One region of the Nocardioides sambongensis genome, then DNA from elsewhere that is predicted to be linked to it. Evidence: riboswitches for the same ligand, from Rfam matches in the RefSeq annotation. Region 1 holds a riboswitch; the other holds the start of a gene.
The links. Region 1 has a riboswitch for cobalamin ahead of FIV43_RS06825 (hypothetical protein). Riboswitches for the same ligand answer to the same signal wherever they lie in the genome.
Positions count from the first base shown of each region.

Region 2: it holds a riboswitch for cobalamin, as region 1 does, so the genes downstream of both, FIV43_RS16705 (ABC transporter substrate-binding protein) here and FIV43_RS06825 (hypothetical protein) in region 1, are expected to answer to the same signal.

Region 1 is NZ_CP041091.1:1,456,016-1,462,275, reverse strand. It holds gene cobJ (precorrin-3B C(17)-methyltransferase) at 1-394, opposite strand, end outside; gene FIV43_RS06830 (precorrin-8X methylmutase) at 391-1,047, opposite strand; gene FIV43_RS22080 (hypothetical protein) at 1,044-1,184, opposite strand; gene FIV43_RS06825 (hypothetical protein) at 1,259-1,912, opposite strand; cobalamin riboswitch at 1,966-2,156, opposite strand; gene FIV43_RS06820 (Nif3-like dinuclear metal center hexameric protein) at 2,176-3,297, shown strand; gene FIV43_RS06815 (zinc ribbon domain-containing protein) at 3,317-4,060, shown strand; gene FIV43_RS06810 (histidine phosphatase family protein) at 4,072-4,761, shown strand; gene FIV43_RS06805 (D-arabinono-1,4-lactone oxidase) at 4,820-6,151, opposite strand; gene FIV43_RS06800 (MFS transporter) at 6,108-6,260, opposite strand, start outside.
Region 2 is NZ_CP041091.1:3,564,087-3,570,346, forward strand. It holds gene FIV43_RS16695 (GAF domain-containing protein) at 1-179, opposite strand, end outside; gene FIV43_RS16700 (flavin monoamine oxidase family protein) at 183-1,571, opposite strand; cobalamin riboswitch at 1,843-2,025, shown strand; gene FIV43_RS16705 (ABC transporter substrate-binding protein) at 2,234-3,088, shown strand; gene FIV43_RS16710 (FecCD family ABC transporter permease) at 3,220-4,215, shown strand; gene FIV43_RS16715 (ABC transporter ATP-binding protein) at 4,212-4,970, shown strand; gene FIV43_RS16720 (hypothetical protein) at 4,978-6,252, opposite strand; gene FIV43_RS16725 (SigE family RNA polymerase sigma factor) at 6,249-6,260, opposite strand, start outside.

The DNA.
Region 1 (6,260 bases):
GGTAGCGGTCGGAGAACCGGTCGTGCAGGTACATCGAGGAGCCGTAGAAGAGCGGGTCGCCCTCGGCGAGCAGGACCACGTCCCGGCCGGCGTCGAGGTGGGCGGAGAGCCGGGTGGCGCACTCGGCGTAGAAGTCGGCCAGCGCGCCGGCGTAGCCGCCGGGATGGTCGGTGGTGCCGGTGGTCACCGGGTAGCGCAGCTCCTCCTCGCGTGCGCCGGCCGGGATCAGATCGGCGGCGATGCGGCGCGCGTGGGACTGCTTGCGCACCCCGGCGTGGTAGGCCACCACCGCGGCCGCCCCGATCACCCGGGCCGCCTTGAAGGTGATCAGCTCGGGGTCGCCGGGGCCGATCCCCACCACGGTGAACGCCCCGGACCCGCCCGGGCCGTTCACTCCGCCTCCCGGGCCAGCGCGTTGACCGCCGAGGAGGCCATCGCGGAGCCGCCACGCCGGCCCCGCACGGTCACGTAGGGCACGTCGATGCCGTGCTCGGTGGCGAGGTCGACCAGGGCCTGCTTGGACTCCGCTGCGCCGATGAAGCCGACCGGGCAGCCGATGATCGCCGCCGGTCGCGGGGCACCGTCGACCAGCATCTCCAACAGGTGGAACAGCGCGGTGGGCGCGTTGCCGATGGCGACCACGGCGCCCGCCAGGTGGGGCTCCCAGAGCGACACCGCCGCCGCCGTGCGCGTCGTGCCCCACGCCGCGGCCAGCCCCGGCACCTCGGGCTCGGTCAGGAAGCAGTGCACCGCGTTGCCCGCGGGCAGGCGGCTGGCGGTGACGCCCATCGCCACCATCCGGGCGTCGCAGAGCACCGGCGCGCCCGCCGCCAGCGCCGCGCGCCCCGCGTCGCCGAGGCGCGGGTGCACCACCAGGTCGCGGGTCAGGTCGGTCTGGCCGCTGCCGTGGATCATCCGGACCGCGACCTTCTCGGCGCTGGCCGGCACCCGGCTCAGGTCCGCCTCCCGGCGGATGGTGGCGAACGAGTCCAGGTAGATCGCGGGGCCGTCGGCGACGTAGTCGTAGCGGCGGGTCGGTGGGGTCATCGGCTCTCCTCCTCGGGGACGAGCACCCCGCCGAACGGAGTGAGCACGACCAGGTCGGTGGTGGTCGCCCAGTCGGCGACCAGGGCGGCGTGGATCGCGCCGTCGGGATCGATCGGGACGTGGCGGCCGCCCGGCACCGGGCCGAACGGGAGGGCGGGCGCGCGGACCTCGGCCCCCGGCTCGGCCGGTACCGCGGGCGCCAGCGGGGTGGTCAGCTCGGCGACGTGCCAGGCCGCGCCCGGCCCGGCGCCGCGCCGGCACAGGAACTTCCGGGCGAGGTCGACCAGAGCGGCCGGGGCCCGGGGGCGGGCAGCACGGCGCCCCATCCGGTGCCGACCCGCAGCTGCACCCGGTCCGCGTCCAGCGCGACCAGGCCGAGATCGCGGTGCCGGTCGGCCAGGTCGCCGCGACCGTCGTCCAGGGTGAACAGGAAGCGCCCCGGCAGGCCGGCCAGGTCCGGAGCGGCCAGCAGCGCGGCGTCCAGGTCGGCCAGCACCGGGGTCAGGTCGGCGCGACCACCGGCCAGCCCGGTCTGCGGGGAGACCAGCACGTTGCGGGCCAGGTCGTGGGCGCGCGAAGGGAGCAGGCCGGTGGCCTCGATCGCGGCCACCACCTCCTCGGGCAGCCGGACCTCGACGCCGTCATCGGTGCTGCCGGTGATCGTCGGGAAGGCGCGGAGCTGGAGGTTGGCGCGGCCGGTCAGGCGGACCAGCCCGTCGCCGTACCGGGTGGCGACGTCGACCAGCGCGCGCAGCGCCGGCACCGGGAGCCGACCGCCGGGCACCCGCACCCGCACCAGCGCGCCGTCGGCGGCCGGCCACGGCCGGAGCACGCCGGGGCAGCGGTCCGGTCTGGCTCGCACCATGGTGTGTCCTTCGAGGTCCGGACCCCCGCGCGGCCCGCGTTCCGACCTCGCGACGGATGCCGCAAGGGCCAGCAGGTCTTCGGACTCGGGATCCACCGGTGCGGAGCGCCTTCCCAGGCCCGTCCTCGCGTCGGGGCCCAGTGGCTTCGTGCTCCGCCCGTCACCCATACCGCTGCGCGTCAGTCCCGGATTCGCACCGGGTTCCCTGACCTCTCGGAGGTCGACTGGCACGGCCACGGTAGTGCCTCGATACGCTGCTGCGCATGCCGGCCCTCTCCGATCTGCTCGACCTGATCCACACCTGGTACCCACCGGCCACCGCGGAGGAGTGGGACGCGGTGGGCCTGGTGCTCGGCGATCCGGAGCGCGAGGTGAGGCGGGTGATGTTCGCCGTGGACCCCGCTCCGGCCGTGGCCGCCGAGGCCGCCGACTGGAAGGCCGACCTGCTGGTGGTCCACCACCCGCTCTTCCTCAAGCCGGTCCACGGGTTCGCCGCGACCACACCCAAGGGACGGACCCTGGCCACCCTGGCCGGTGCCGACTGCGCCCTGCTGACCGCCCACACCAACGCGGACCAGGCCGCCGACGGCGTCTCCGAGGCGCTGGCCGGCGCCCTCGGGCTGACCGACCTGGCGCCGATCCTCAGCGCCCCCGGTGAGCCGGTGGACAAGCTGACCGTCTTCGTGCCCGCCGACGCCGCCGCGCCGGTCCGCGCCGCGATCGCCGAGGCCGGCGCCGGCCGGATCGGCGACTACGAGTTCGCCTCCTTCACCTCCGCCCCCGGCCAGGGGCGGTTCCGGCCGCTGCAGGGTGCCCACCCGATGATCGGCACCATCGGCGAGATCGAGACCGTCGAGGAGGTGCGGGTGGAGGCGGTGCTCGGCCGCTCGGTGCGCACCGCGGTGGTCCGCGCGATGCTTGCCGCGCACCCCTACGAGGAGCCCGCCTACGACGTGAGCGAGCTCGCCGACCCCGGCACCACCCGCACCGGCACCGGGCGGGTGGGCTCGGTCGCCGCGACCACCCTCGGCGAGTTCGCGGAGACGGTGGCCGAGGCGCTGCCCACCACCCACCACGGGGTCCGGATCGCCGGTGATCCCGGCCGGCCGGTGCGGCGGGTCGCGGTCTGCGGCGGGGCCGGAGACTTCCTGCTCGACCGGGTGGCCGGCAGCGACGTCGACGTCTACCTGACCAGCGACCTGCGCCACCACCCGGCCGCCGAGTTCGTGGAGCGGGGCGGCCCGGCGCTGATCGACGTGGCCCACTGGGCCGCGGAGTGGACCTGGTTGCCGGTGGTCGAGCGCAAGCTCCGCGACGCCCTCGGTGACGCCGTCGAGACCCGGGTGAGCCGGACCGTGACCGATCCTTGGACAATGAGACTGTGAGCGCAGTGAGGGGCACCCGATGAAGGCCGAACCGTCCGCGCAGCTGCGGCTGCTGGAGCTGCAGGAGGTCGACGCCCGCGTCGACCAGCTGCGCCACCAGAAGGCGAACCTGCCGCAGACCGCGGAGATCGCCGCACTGACCGCGCGTCGTACCGAGACCCAGGGATGGATCCGCGACGAGCAGATCAAGGTCGACGACCTGACCGCCGTGCAGGAGCAGGCCGACCGCGACGTCGAGCAGGTCAAGGCGCGCCGCAAGCGCGACCAGGACCGGATCGACGCAGGGCTGATCGGCAACCCCAAGGACCTCGAGCGGATGCAGCACGAGCTGGAGAGCCTGGACCGCCGGATCTCCACCCTGGAGGACGAGGAGCTCGAGGTGATGGAGCGCCTCGAGCAGGCGCAGACCGGTCTGGCGCAGCTGCGCAGCGACCTCGACGAGGTCGATCGTCAGCTCGACGCGCTGACCACCGAGCGCGAGGAGCAGACCGCGGCTCTGGAGGAGCGGATCGGGGAGACGGGCGAGCGGCGTGCGCCGATCGTCGCAGCGATCCCCGACGACCTGCTCGCGCTCTACGAGAAGCTGCGCACCACCCGCAACGGGGTCGGCGCCGCCCTGCTCCGCGCCCGCCGCTGCGGCGCCTGCATGCTCACCCTCGACGCCGCCGAACTGGCCGCGATCCGTGGACGCGCCGCGGACGACGTGGTGCGCTGCGAGGAGTGCTCCCGGATCCTGGTCCGCAACGAGGAGAGCGGGCTCTAGGGCGGCAGCCGATGAGCGATCCGCGCGGCGGAGCGTCGACGACGCTGGTCCTGGTCCGGCACGGGGTCACCACGCACACCTCCGGGCGCCGGTTCTCCGGGGGCCTGGGGGGCGACAACCCGCCGCTCTCCGACGAGGGCCGGGACCAGGTCGGCCACACCGCCGCCTGGTTGGGCGAGCTGGGCGACCGGCTCGACGCCGTCATCGCCTCCCCGGTACGCCGCACCCGCGAGACCGCCGACCTGATCGCGGCCCGGCTGGGGCTGGAGGTCACCGAGGAGCCGGCGTTCGCCGAGATGGAGTTCGGCTCGTGGGACGGCAAGTCCTTCGCCGAGGTCGCCGCCGCGGACCAGGCGGGGATGGATGCCTGGTTCAGCGACCTGACCGCCGCACCGCACGGCGGGGAGTCCTTCCACGACGTGCACCGCCGGGTGCTGCTCGGCCTGGGGCGCGTCCTCGACGCGCACGCCGGAGGCACCCTGGTGGTCGCCTCGCACGTCACCCCGATCAAGACGCTGGTCGGGCACGCCGTCGGCGCGCCGCTGGAGTCGCTGTTCGCCTTCGAGCTGGCCCCGGCCTCGGTGTCGGTGGTCGCCTTCCACCCGGACAGCAGCGTGCAGGCCGGCTACCGGGCGTCGCTGCGGATGTTCAACGCGCTGCCGCCCGGTCGTCGTACGTTGCTCGACACCGGGCGCTGGTAGTCGCGTCGCCGGGGCCCAGACGCCGACCATCCAGCCGCCGGCCGTTCAGTCGCCGGTCTCAGTCGCCGAGGACGCGACGCAGGTAGGCGTTGGTGAAGACCCGATCCGGGTCGAGCCGGTCCCGCAGCGCCAGGAAGTCGCCGAAGCGCGGATAGAGATCGGCCAGCCCGTCGGCCTGCCGGGTGTGCAGCTTGCCCCAGTGCGGCCGGCCGTCGTGCGCCTTGACGACCTCCTCCATGAGCGCGAAGTACGCCGCGTGGTCGGCGTCGCGGTGGGTGTGGAAGGCCAGGTAGAAGGAGTCGCGACCCGACGCGGTCGACAGCGGTACGTCGTCGGCCGGCGCCACCCGGATCTCGACCGGGAACGAGACCCGCAGGCCGGAGGCCTCGAACACCCGGCGGCACTCGCGCAGCGCCGGCAGACCGGCCTCGCGGGGGACGGCGTACTCCATCTCCCGGAAGACGACGTCGCGCGAGGTGGTGAACACCCGGTGGGCGACGTCGGTGTAGGTCCGCGGCCCGAGCAGGCGGGCGGCCAGCCGGTTCGCCTGCGGGATCGCCGCGGGTGCCCGGTTCAGCGCCGCGGTCTGCACCCCGAACAGGGTGTTGGAGAGGAACTCGTCGTCCAGCCAGCCGCGCCAGCGGGCCAGCGGCTCGGCCGCGGAGAGGTCGGTGCCCATCCGGGTGTTGCGCTTGGTGAGCAGCCGGTCGGTGTGCGGGAACCAGTACATGTCCAGGTGGTCGGAGTCGGCGACCATCCCGTCGAAGGAGTCCAGCCCCTCGTCCCAGCCCATCGGCTGCTCGACGGCCCGCAGCAGGAACAGCGGCTCGACCGCGAAGGTGATCATGGTGAGGACGCCGAGCGCGCCCAGCCCGACCCGGGCGTGCTCCAGGATCTCCGGGTTCTGCGTGGCGTCGGCCCGGACCACCTCCCCGGTGCCGGTCACCAGCTCGAGGCCCACCACCTGCGCAGCCAGACCGGCGGCCCGGCCACCGGTGCCGTGGGTACCGGTGGAGATCGCGCCGGCCAGGGTCTGCTCGGCGATGTCGCCCATGTTGTGCAGGCTCAGGCCCAGCCGCTCCAGCGTGGCGTTGAGGACCTTCAGCTGGGTGCCGGCCCGGGCGGTGACCGTCATCGCCGCACGGTCCACCGCGACGATCCCGGTCATCGCGTGGGGGAGCAGCTGGACGTGCTCGGGCCGGGCGATGGCGGTGAAGCTGTGGCCGGTGCCGGCGGTCTTCACGGTGCGGCCGGCCTCGCGCGCCCGCACCACCTCGGCGGCCACCTCGGCGGCATCGGTGGGCGTGCACACCTCCAGGTCGCTGGCGTGCTCCAGACCCGACCAGTTACGCCACGACGCCGGGTTCTGTGCCCGCTGCGAGGTCCTCATGGGAACGCACCGTAGTGGGTACCCGCACCAGGGTCGCCCCCAGGAGGGCGATCGCGCCGCCCGCGAAGCAGACCAGGTACGCCGGCGAGGCGCCGCCGTGGTCGATCAC
Region 2 (6,260 bases), 2.1 Mb from region 1:
GTCTGGTTGAGCGCCGACAGCTCCGCCTCCCGGCTGCGCTGGCGGCTCAGCTCCTCGTGCACGCGCAGCGCCAGCTGGTGCTGCTCCCGGGCCTCTGGGTCCGGGGCGTCACCGAGCGCGGCGTCCAGCGCGGCCCGGTCGGCGCCGTCGGCGAGCAGCCGGAGGAAGTCGGCGGACACCGCTCAGCCGAGCCCGTCCAGCGACTCGAGGGCCTCGCCGGCGGCCCGCACGCCGGCGTCGATCGCCCCCTCCATGTAGCCGCTCCAGGCCACGGCGGTCTCGGTGCCGGCCCACTTGATCGGCCCGACCGGGGTGGCCAGGGCGGAGCCGAAGTGCAGCCAGCCGCACGGCCCCGGGTTGGCGTTGTAGCAGCCGCGGATCCAGGGCTTGTCGGCCCAGGAGCCCTCGACGATCGCCTCTGGGCGGCCGGCGCGCGGGCCGAAGTGGCGGGCCATCTCGGCCCGCAGGGCGTCGTGCCGTCGCTCGGCCGGCCAGCGGCCCTCGACCCGCGCGCTCTCACCCTCGAGGAACGCCAGGATGATGCCGGGGCCGCCGTCGGCCATGCACGAGTCGTTGGTCATCCGCGCGGGTCCGGCCTCGGAGATGAGCTGGCCGTTGAGGCCCTGGTCGCGCCAGAACGGCTCGTCGTAGACCAGGAACGACTTGTGCGCCGAGGCCTGCGGCATCCGCTGGGTCAGCTGGTCCCGGACGGCCGGCAGCGGCGGGTCGTAGAGGATCCGCCCGGCCAGGGTGGGCGCGAGAGCCACGATGACCTGCCGTCCGCGGGCGATCAGGCCGCCGCGGCACCGCACGGTCACCGCCTCGCCGGCCACGGTGATCTCCTGCACCGGCGAGTCCAGCACCACCCGGTGGCCGAGCTCGGCGGCGAGGCGCTGCGGGATCTGGGCGGTGCCGCCGACGAACCGCTTCGTCTGCGCCCCGCCCTCGGACTCGCTGAGCAGGTCGGCGGTGACCCCGCAGGTCACCACGTTGAACAGCAGGCCGAGCAGGGAGACCTCGACGGTCGGCACCGCGAGGATGCCGACGGTGCAGATCTCGAGCAGCTCGCGGGCGAGCGGGGAGAGGCCCTGGGCGTCGTACCACTGGCCGACGGTGATCCGGTCCCAGATGTCGGCCTGCGGCGCTGCCCACGGCGCGGCGGCGTCCACGGTGGCGGCCATCGCGTCGAGCTCGCGGAGCACCCGCTCGACCGCGGCGACGTCCTCGCCGTGCGCCCGGTGGAAGGCGTCGCCGCGCAGCACCCGGCCGCCGAGCTCATAGCTGGTGTCGCCCTCCTCGAACTGGTCGTGCACCACGATGCCCAGCTCCGCGGCGAGCGCGCTCATCCGGTGGTGGGTGTCCCCGATCCACTGCGCGCCGAGCTCCAGGTGGACGCCGGGCGCCCACTCCTCGGTGAGGATCCGGCCACCCACCCGGTCGTCCGCCTCCAGGACGACCACCTCCCGCCCGGCGCGGCGCACCTCACGGGCGGCGGTGAGCCCGGACAGGCCGGCTCCGACCACGACGACATCGCTCTCGAGGACCACCGGGGACGGACCTGGGTTCGGCATGGAGGGAGCCTAGTGTCGACCGGTGTCGGGCGGCGCCGGAAATTCTTTCCGCCGATCTCCACGATTCCCGGGACAGAGCTTGGCCCGGCGTGCCATGATTCTTCCCGAGAACCCGAGGTGACCCGAGACGCCTCGGGTTCTCGCTATTTCTCCGGCCTCTGGTCGCCGGCCGTTCTCCACGCCGTTCTCCACGCCGTTCTCCATGCCGTTCTGCACGGCCGTGCCCCCGGCGCTCCTCCCTGGCTCCGGCCGGCCCGTGCTGGGGCGGGCCCTGTACGGTGCGAGTGCCAGTTTCTCCCCACCAGGAGAGAGGGAACCCGGTGAGAGTCCGGGACTGACGCGCAGCGGTATGGGTGACGCACGGAGCACGATGTCACTGGGCCCGAGGGCCTGGGAAGACGCTCCGCGGCGGCTGAGCCCGAGTCCGAAGACCTGCTGGCCCTCCCGGCGACCGCCGTGAGGTCACCAGGGCTCTCGCGCAACGGGCTCCGACCTCGAAGGACCGACATGCGTCGTATCGCCGTCGTGCTCACCCCGCTCACCTGCCTGGCGCTGATCACCGCCGGATGCGGACTCGACTCCGAGCAGTCGAGCGCCGCCGGCTCCACCGTCGAGCTGGACAACTGCGACCACGCCGTGAGCGTCGCACAGGCCCCGAGCGGGTGGTCTCGCTCAACCAGGGCTCCACCGAGGTGCTGCTCTCCCTCGGCCTCGCCGACCGGATGGTCGGCACCGCCACCTGGACCGACCCGGTGCTGTCCTCGCTGGAGGAGGCGAACGCGGACGTGCCGCGGCTGGCCGACAACGCCCCCTCGTTCGAGGCGGTCCTGGATGCCGAGCCGGACCTCGTCACCGCCTCCTTCACCAGCACCCTCGCCGAGGGTGGGGTGGCCACCCGGGAGCAGTTCGAGGAGCTCGGGGTCGGCACCTACGTGGCGCCCAGCGCCTGCGTCGGCAAGTCGGTGGTCTCCTCCGACGGCGCCCGCGACGAGCCCTTCGAGATCGAGCAGGTCTACGCCGAGATCACCGACCTGGCCGAGATCTTCGGCGTCGAGGAGGCCGGGGAGGAACTGGTCGCCGACCTCGCGGACCGCCTGGCGACCGCCGGCGAGACCGATGCCGGCGGCACCACCGCGCTCTTCTGGTTCGCCAACGCCGAGTCGCCGTACCTGGCCGGGTGCTGCGGCGCGCCGGGCCTGATCGCCGACGAGCTGGGGCTGGAGAACGTCTTCGACGACGAGACCGACGAGTGGCCGCAGGTCAACTGGGAGACGGTCGCGGAGCGCAACCCCGACGTGCTGGTCATCGGCGACCTCACCCGCCGGAGCCAGACCGCCGAGACCGCGGCCGCCAAGATCGAGTTCCTCGAGTCCAACCCGGTCACCCGGGAGATGGACGCGGTCCGCCACGGCCGCTACGTCACGGTCACCGGCGCCGAGATGAACCCGTCGCTGCGCACCGTGTACGGCGTCGAGAACGTCGCGGCGCAGCTGCGCGAGCTCGGCCTGGCCGGCTGAGCCCGGGGCCGGCGGTGTCCATGACCAGCCGTGTGGTCCGCGAAACGCGCGCGGGGTCGTCCAGGAGGCGGCCCGGGAGGCGGCCCGGGAGGCGGCCCGGTGCCGGCGCGCCCGGCGCGCGCGGGATCGGCGTGCTCTGGGTCGGCGCCGGTGCCTTGCTGCTCTGCTCGATCGCGGTGGCGATCACCATCGGTCCCTCCGACCTGGGACCCGGGGACGTGGCCGCGGTCGTCTGGTCCAAGCTGACCGGAGCGGAGTCGGGACTCACCCGGATCCAGGACGGCATCGTGTGGAACCTGCGCCTGCCCCGCACCCTGCTGGCGGCGATCTGCGGCGCCGGGCTGGCGGTGTGCGGAGTGATCCTGCAGTCCCTGCTGCGCAACCCGCTGGCCGACCCGTTCGTGCTCGGCATCTCCTCGGGCGCGTCGACCGGCGCCGTCTCGATCGTGGTGCTCGGGCTCGGCGCGGGATCGATCGGTCTCACCGGCGGGGCGTTCCTCGGGTCGCTGGCGGCCTTCGGTCTGGTGCTGCTGCTCGCCTTCGTCGCCGGCGGCACCACCGACCGGGTGGTGCTCGCCGGGGTCGCGGCCACCCAGCTCTTCTCGGCACTGACCTCGTTCATCGTCTACCTCGCCGCCGACGCCGAGCAGACCCGCAGCGTCCTCTTCTGGCTGCTGGGCTCGCTGGCCTCGGCCACCTGGGCCGACGTGACGGTGGTCGGGCTGGTGCTCCTCGGCTGCCTCGGGGTCTGCCTGGTCCGCGCCTCGGCGCTCGACGCGTTCACCTTCGGCCAGGACGCGGCGGCCTCGCTCGGGGTCGACGTGGCGCGGACCCGGCTCCTGCTCCTGGTGGTCACCGCGCTGATGACCGCCGTGGTGGTGAGCACCTCCGGCGCGATCGGCTTCGTCGGCCTGGTGCTGCCGCACGCGGCGCGAGCCCTGGTCGGCTCCCGGCACCGGGTGCTGCTGCCCACCGCCGCACTGATGGGGGCGGTCTTCCTGCTCTGGGTCGACACCGCCGCCCGGACCGTGCTGGACCCGCAGGAGCTGCCGGTGGGGGTGGCGACCGCCCTGATCGGAGTGCCGGCGTTCGTGGTGCTGCTGGCCCGGAGGGGGAGGGCCCGATGACGCTCGAGGCCCGCGACGCCGGGTGGCGGGTCGGGTCGACGGCGATCGTCGACCGGGTCTCGTTGCGCCCCGGGGACGGCAGCGTGGTCGGCCTGCTCGGGCCCAACGGCTCCGGCAAGACCTCGCTGCTGCGGATGCTCGCCGGCCTGCGGCGACCCACCAGCGGACGCATCGTCCTCGACGGCGCCGACCTGGCCGGGCTGCCCCGCCGGGACCTTGCTCGCCGGGTGGCGCTGGTGGAGCAGGACGTCAGCACCGACCAGGACCCCACCGTGCGGGAGGTGATCGACCTCGGCCGGATCCCGCACCGGCCGGCGTGGAGCGGGGACCGGGCCGTGGACCGGGCTGCGGTCGCCGCGGCGGCGGCGACCACCGACGTCGCCGACCGGCTGGACCGGCGCTACTCGACACTGTCCGGTGGGGAGCGGCAGCGGGTGCAGATCGCCCGGGCCCTGGCCCAGGAGCCGAGCGTGCTGCTGCTCGACGAGCCCACCAACCACCTCGACGTACGGCACCAGCTGGAGCTGCTCGCCCTGGTCCGGCGCACCCCCGTCACCGTGGTCGCCGCCCTGCACGACCTGAACCTGGCGGCGACCTTCTGCGACCGGCTGCTGGTGCTGGCCGGTGGCCGGGTCGTCGCCGACGGACCACCCCGTGAGGTGCTGACCGCGGAGCTCGTCGCGGAGGTGTACGGCGTCCGCGCGCGGGTCGTCGAGGACGAGGCGGGTCTGTTCGTGCGCTACCTCGCCGGTTGACGCCTCATCAGTCGACGCGCTGGTAGAACGCCATCCGCAGGTCCGAGGCGACGTTCACCCGGGCTCGCACCGGCGCGCCCGGCGACACCACCTGTCGGGTGGAGGAGAAGCCGCTGGTCCCGGCGTTCGCGTAGCTCGCGCCACGGTGTCCGTCGTACCAGGTGTGCAGGGTGCTCGGCCCGGTGCCGGGGGTGCGCCAGCTGAGCAGGACCACCGACTCCTGGTCGCCGGCAGGTGCGTTCGCGTTCAGCGACCGTTGCTGGCGGGCCTCGTGCACGGCGACCTTCTCCCACAGGTGGCCGCTGTCCTCGATCACCGTGGGGTCGGTGCGGTTGTCGGTGGGGGAGACCGGCGTCGCGTAGACGCCGACCACCAGCCGTGCGTCCGCGGGCAGGTCCCCGTCTCCCACCGGTCGCAGGGTCACCGTGGTGGTCACGTCGGTGTCGGGCTTCGCCGCCCTGCCGACGGGGGCGATGTCGGTGGTGCCGTCGACCGGCACGGTCTCCCCGCACACGCCATCGCCCATCCGGACGGAGGCGCCCTCGGTGTCGGCGACGTCCACGGCCAGCCGGCCGCCGCTCGAGGTGCCGACGCAGGCGGCGTACAACTCGATGCCGGCGTCGCCGCTCGCGGTCCGGGCGGGCAGCTCGATGCTGGTCTCGCCGGGCTCGCCGGCGACGGCCCCGAGCAACCGGGCCCCGGCGACCTCGTCGCGGAAGGTCACTCCGCCGACGGTCTCCCCCTCGGGGCGGGCGTCGGTCAGCTCGTAGACGGCGAGACCCGGCGTCCCGTCCTCGGCGGCGACCGCGATCCGGGCCGGCTCGCCGGCGGGCACCACGGTCCAGTCGGTGAAGTCCGCGGCGGCCGTGCGGTAGGCGTCGGTGACCGTGTCGCCAGAGACGCGCACGGAGTCGTCCTCGCCCGAGGTCGCCCAGGCGACCAACCGGGGGCCGTCGTCGGCGGTCAGGTCGACGCGGACCCGTCCGTCCTCCCCGGCGACCGTGTCGACCACGCGATAGGTGTAGCCCAGCGAGCTCAGGGTCTGCGGGACGTCGACCCCGACCACGGTCTGGTTCGCCGGCTGCGGCGGGTCGTCGATGGCGCCCACCGCGAAGGCGATCCCGCCGACCACGGCGACCGTTGCGGCCAGGCCGGCCGCACCGGCAGCCCTGCGCCGCCGCTGGATCCGGCGCACCCGGTCGCGCACGGCCGAGGGGCGCGCGGCGAGATCGGGGTCGGGCAGGTCGGCGACGGTCCGCCGGAGGTCGTCGATGCTGTTCATGACCGCTC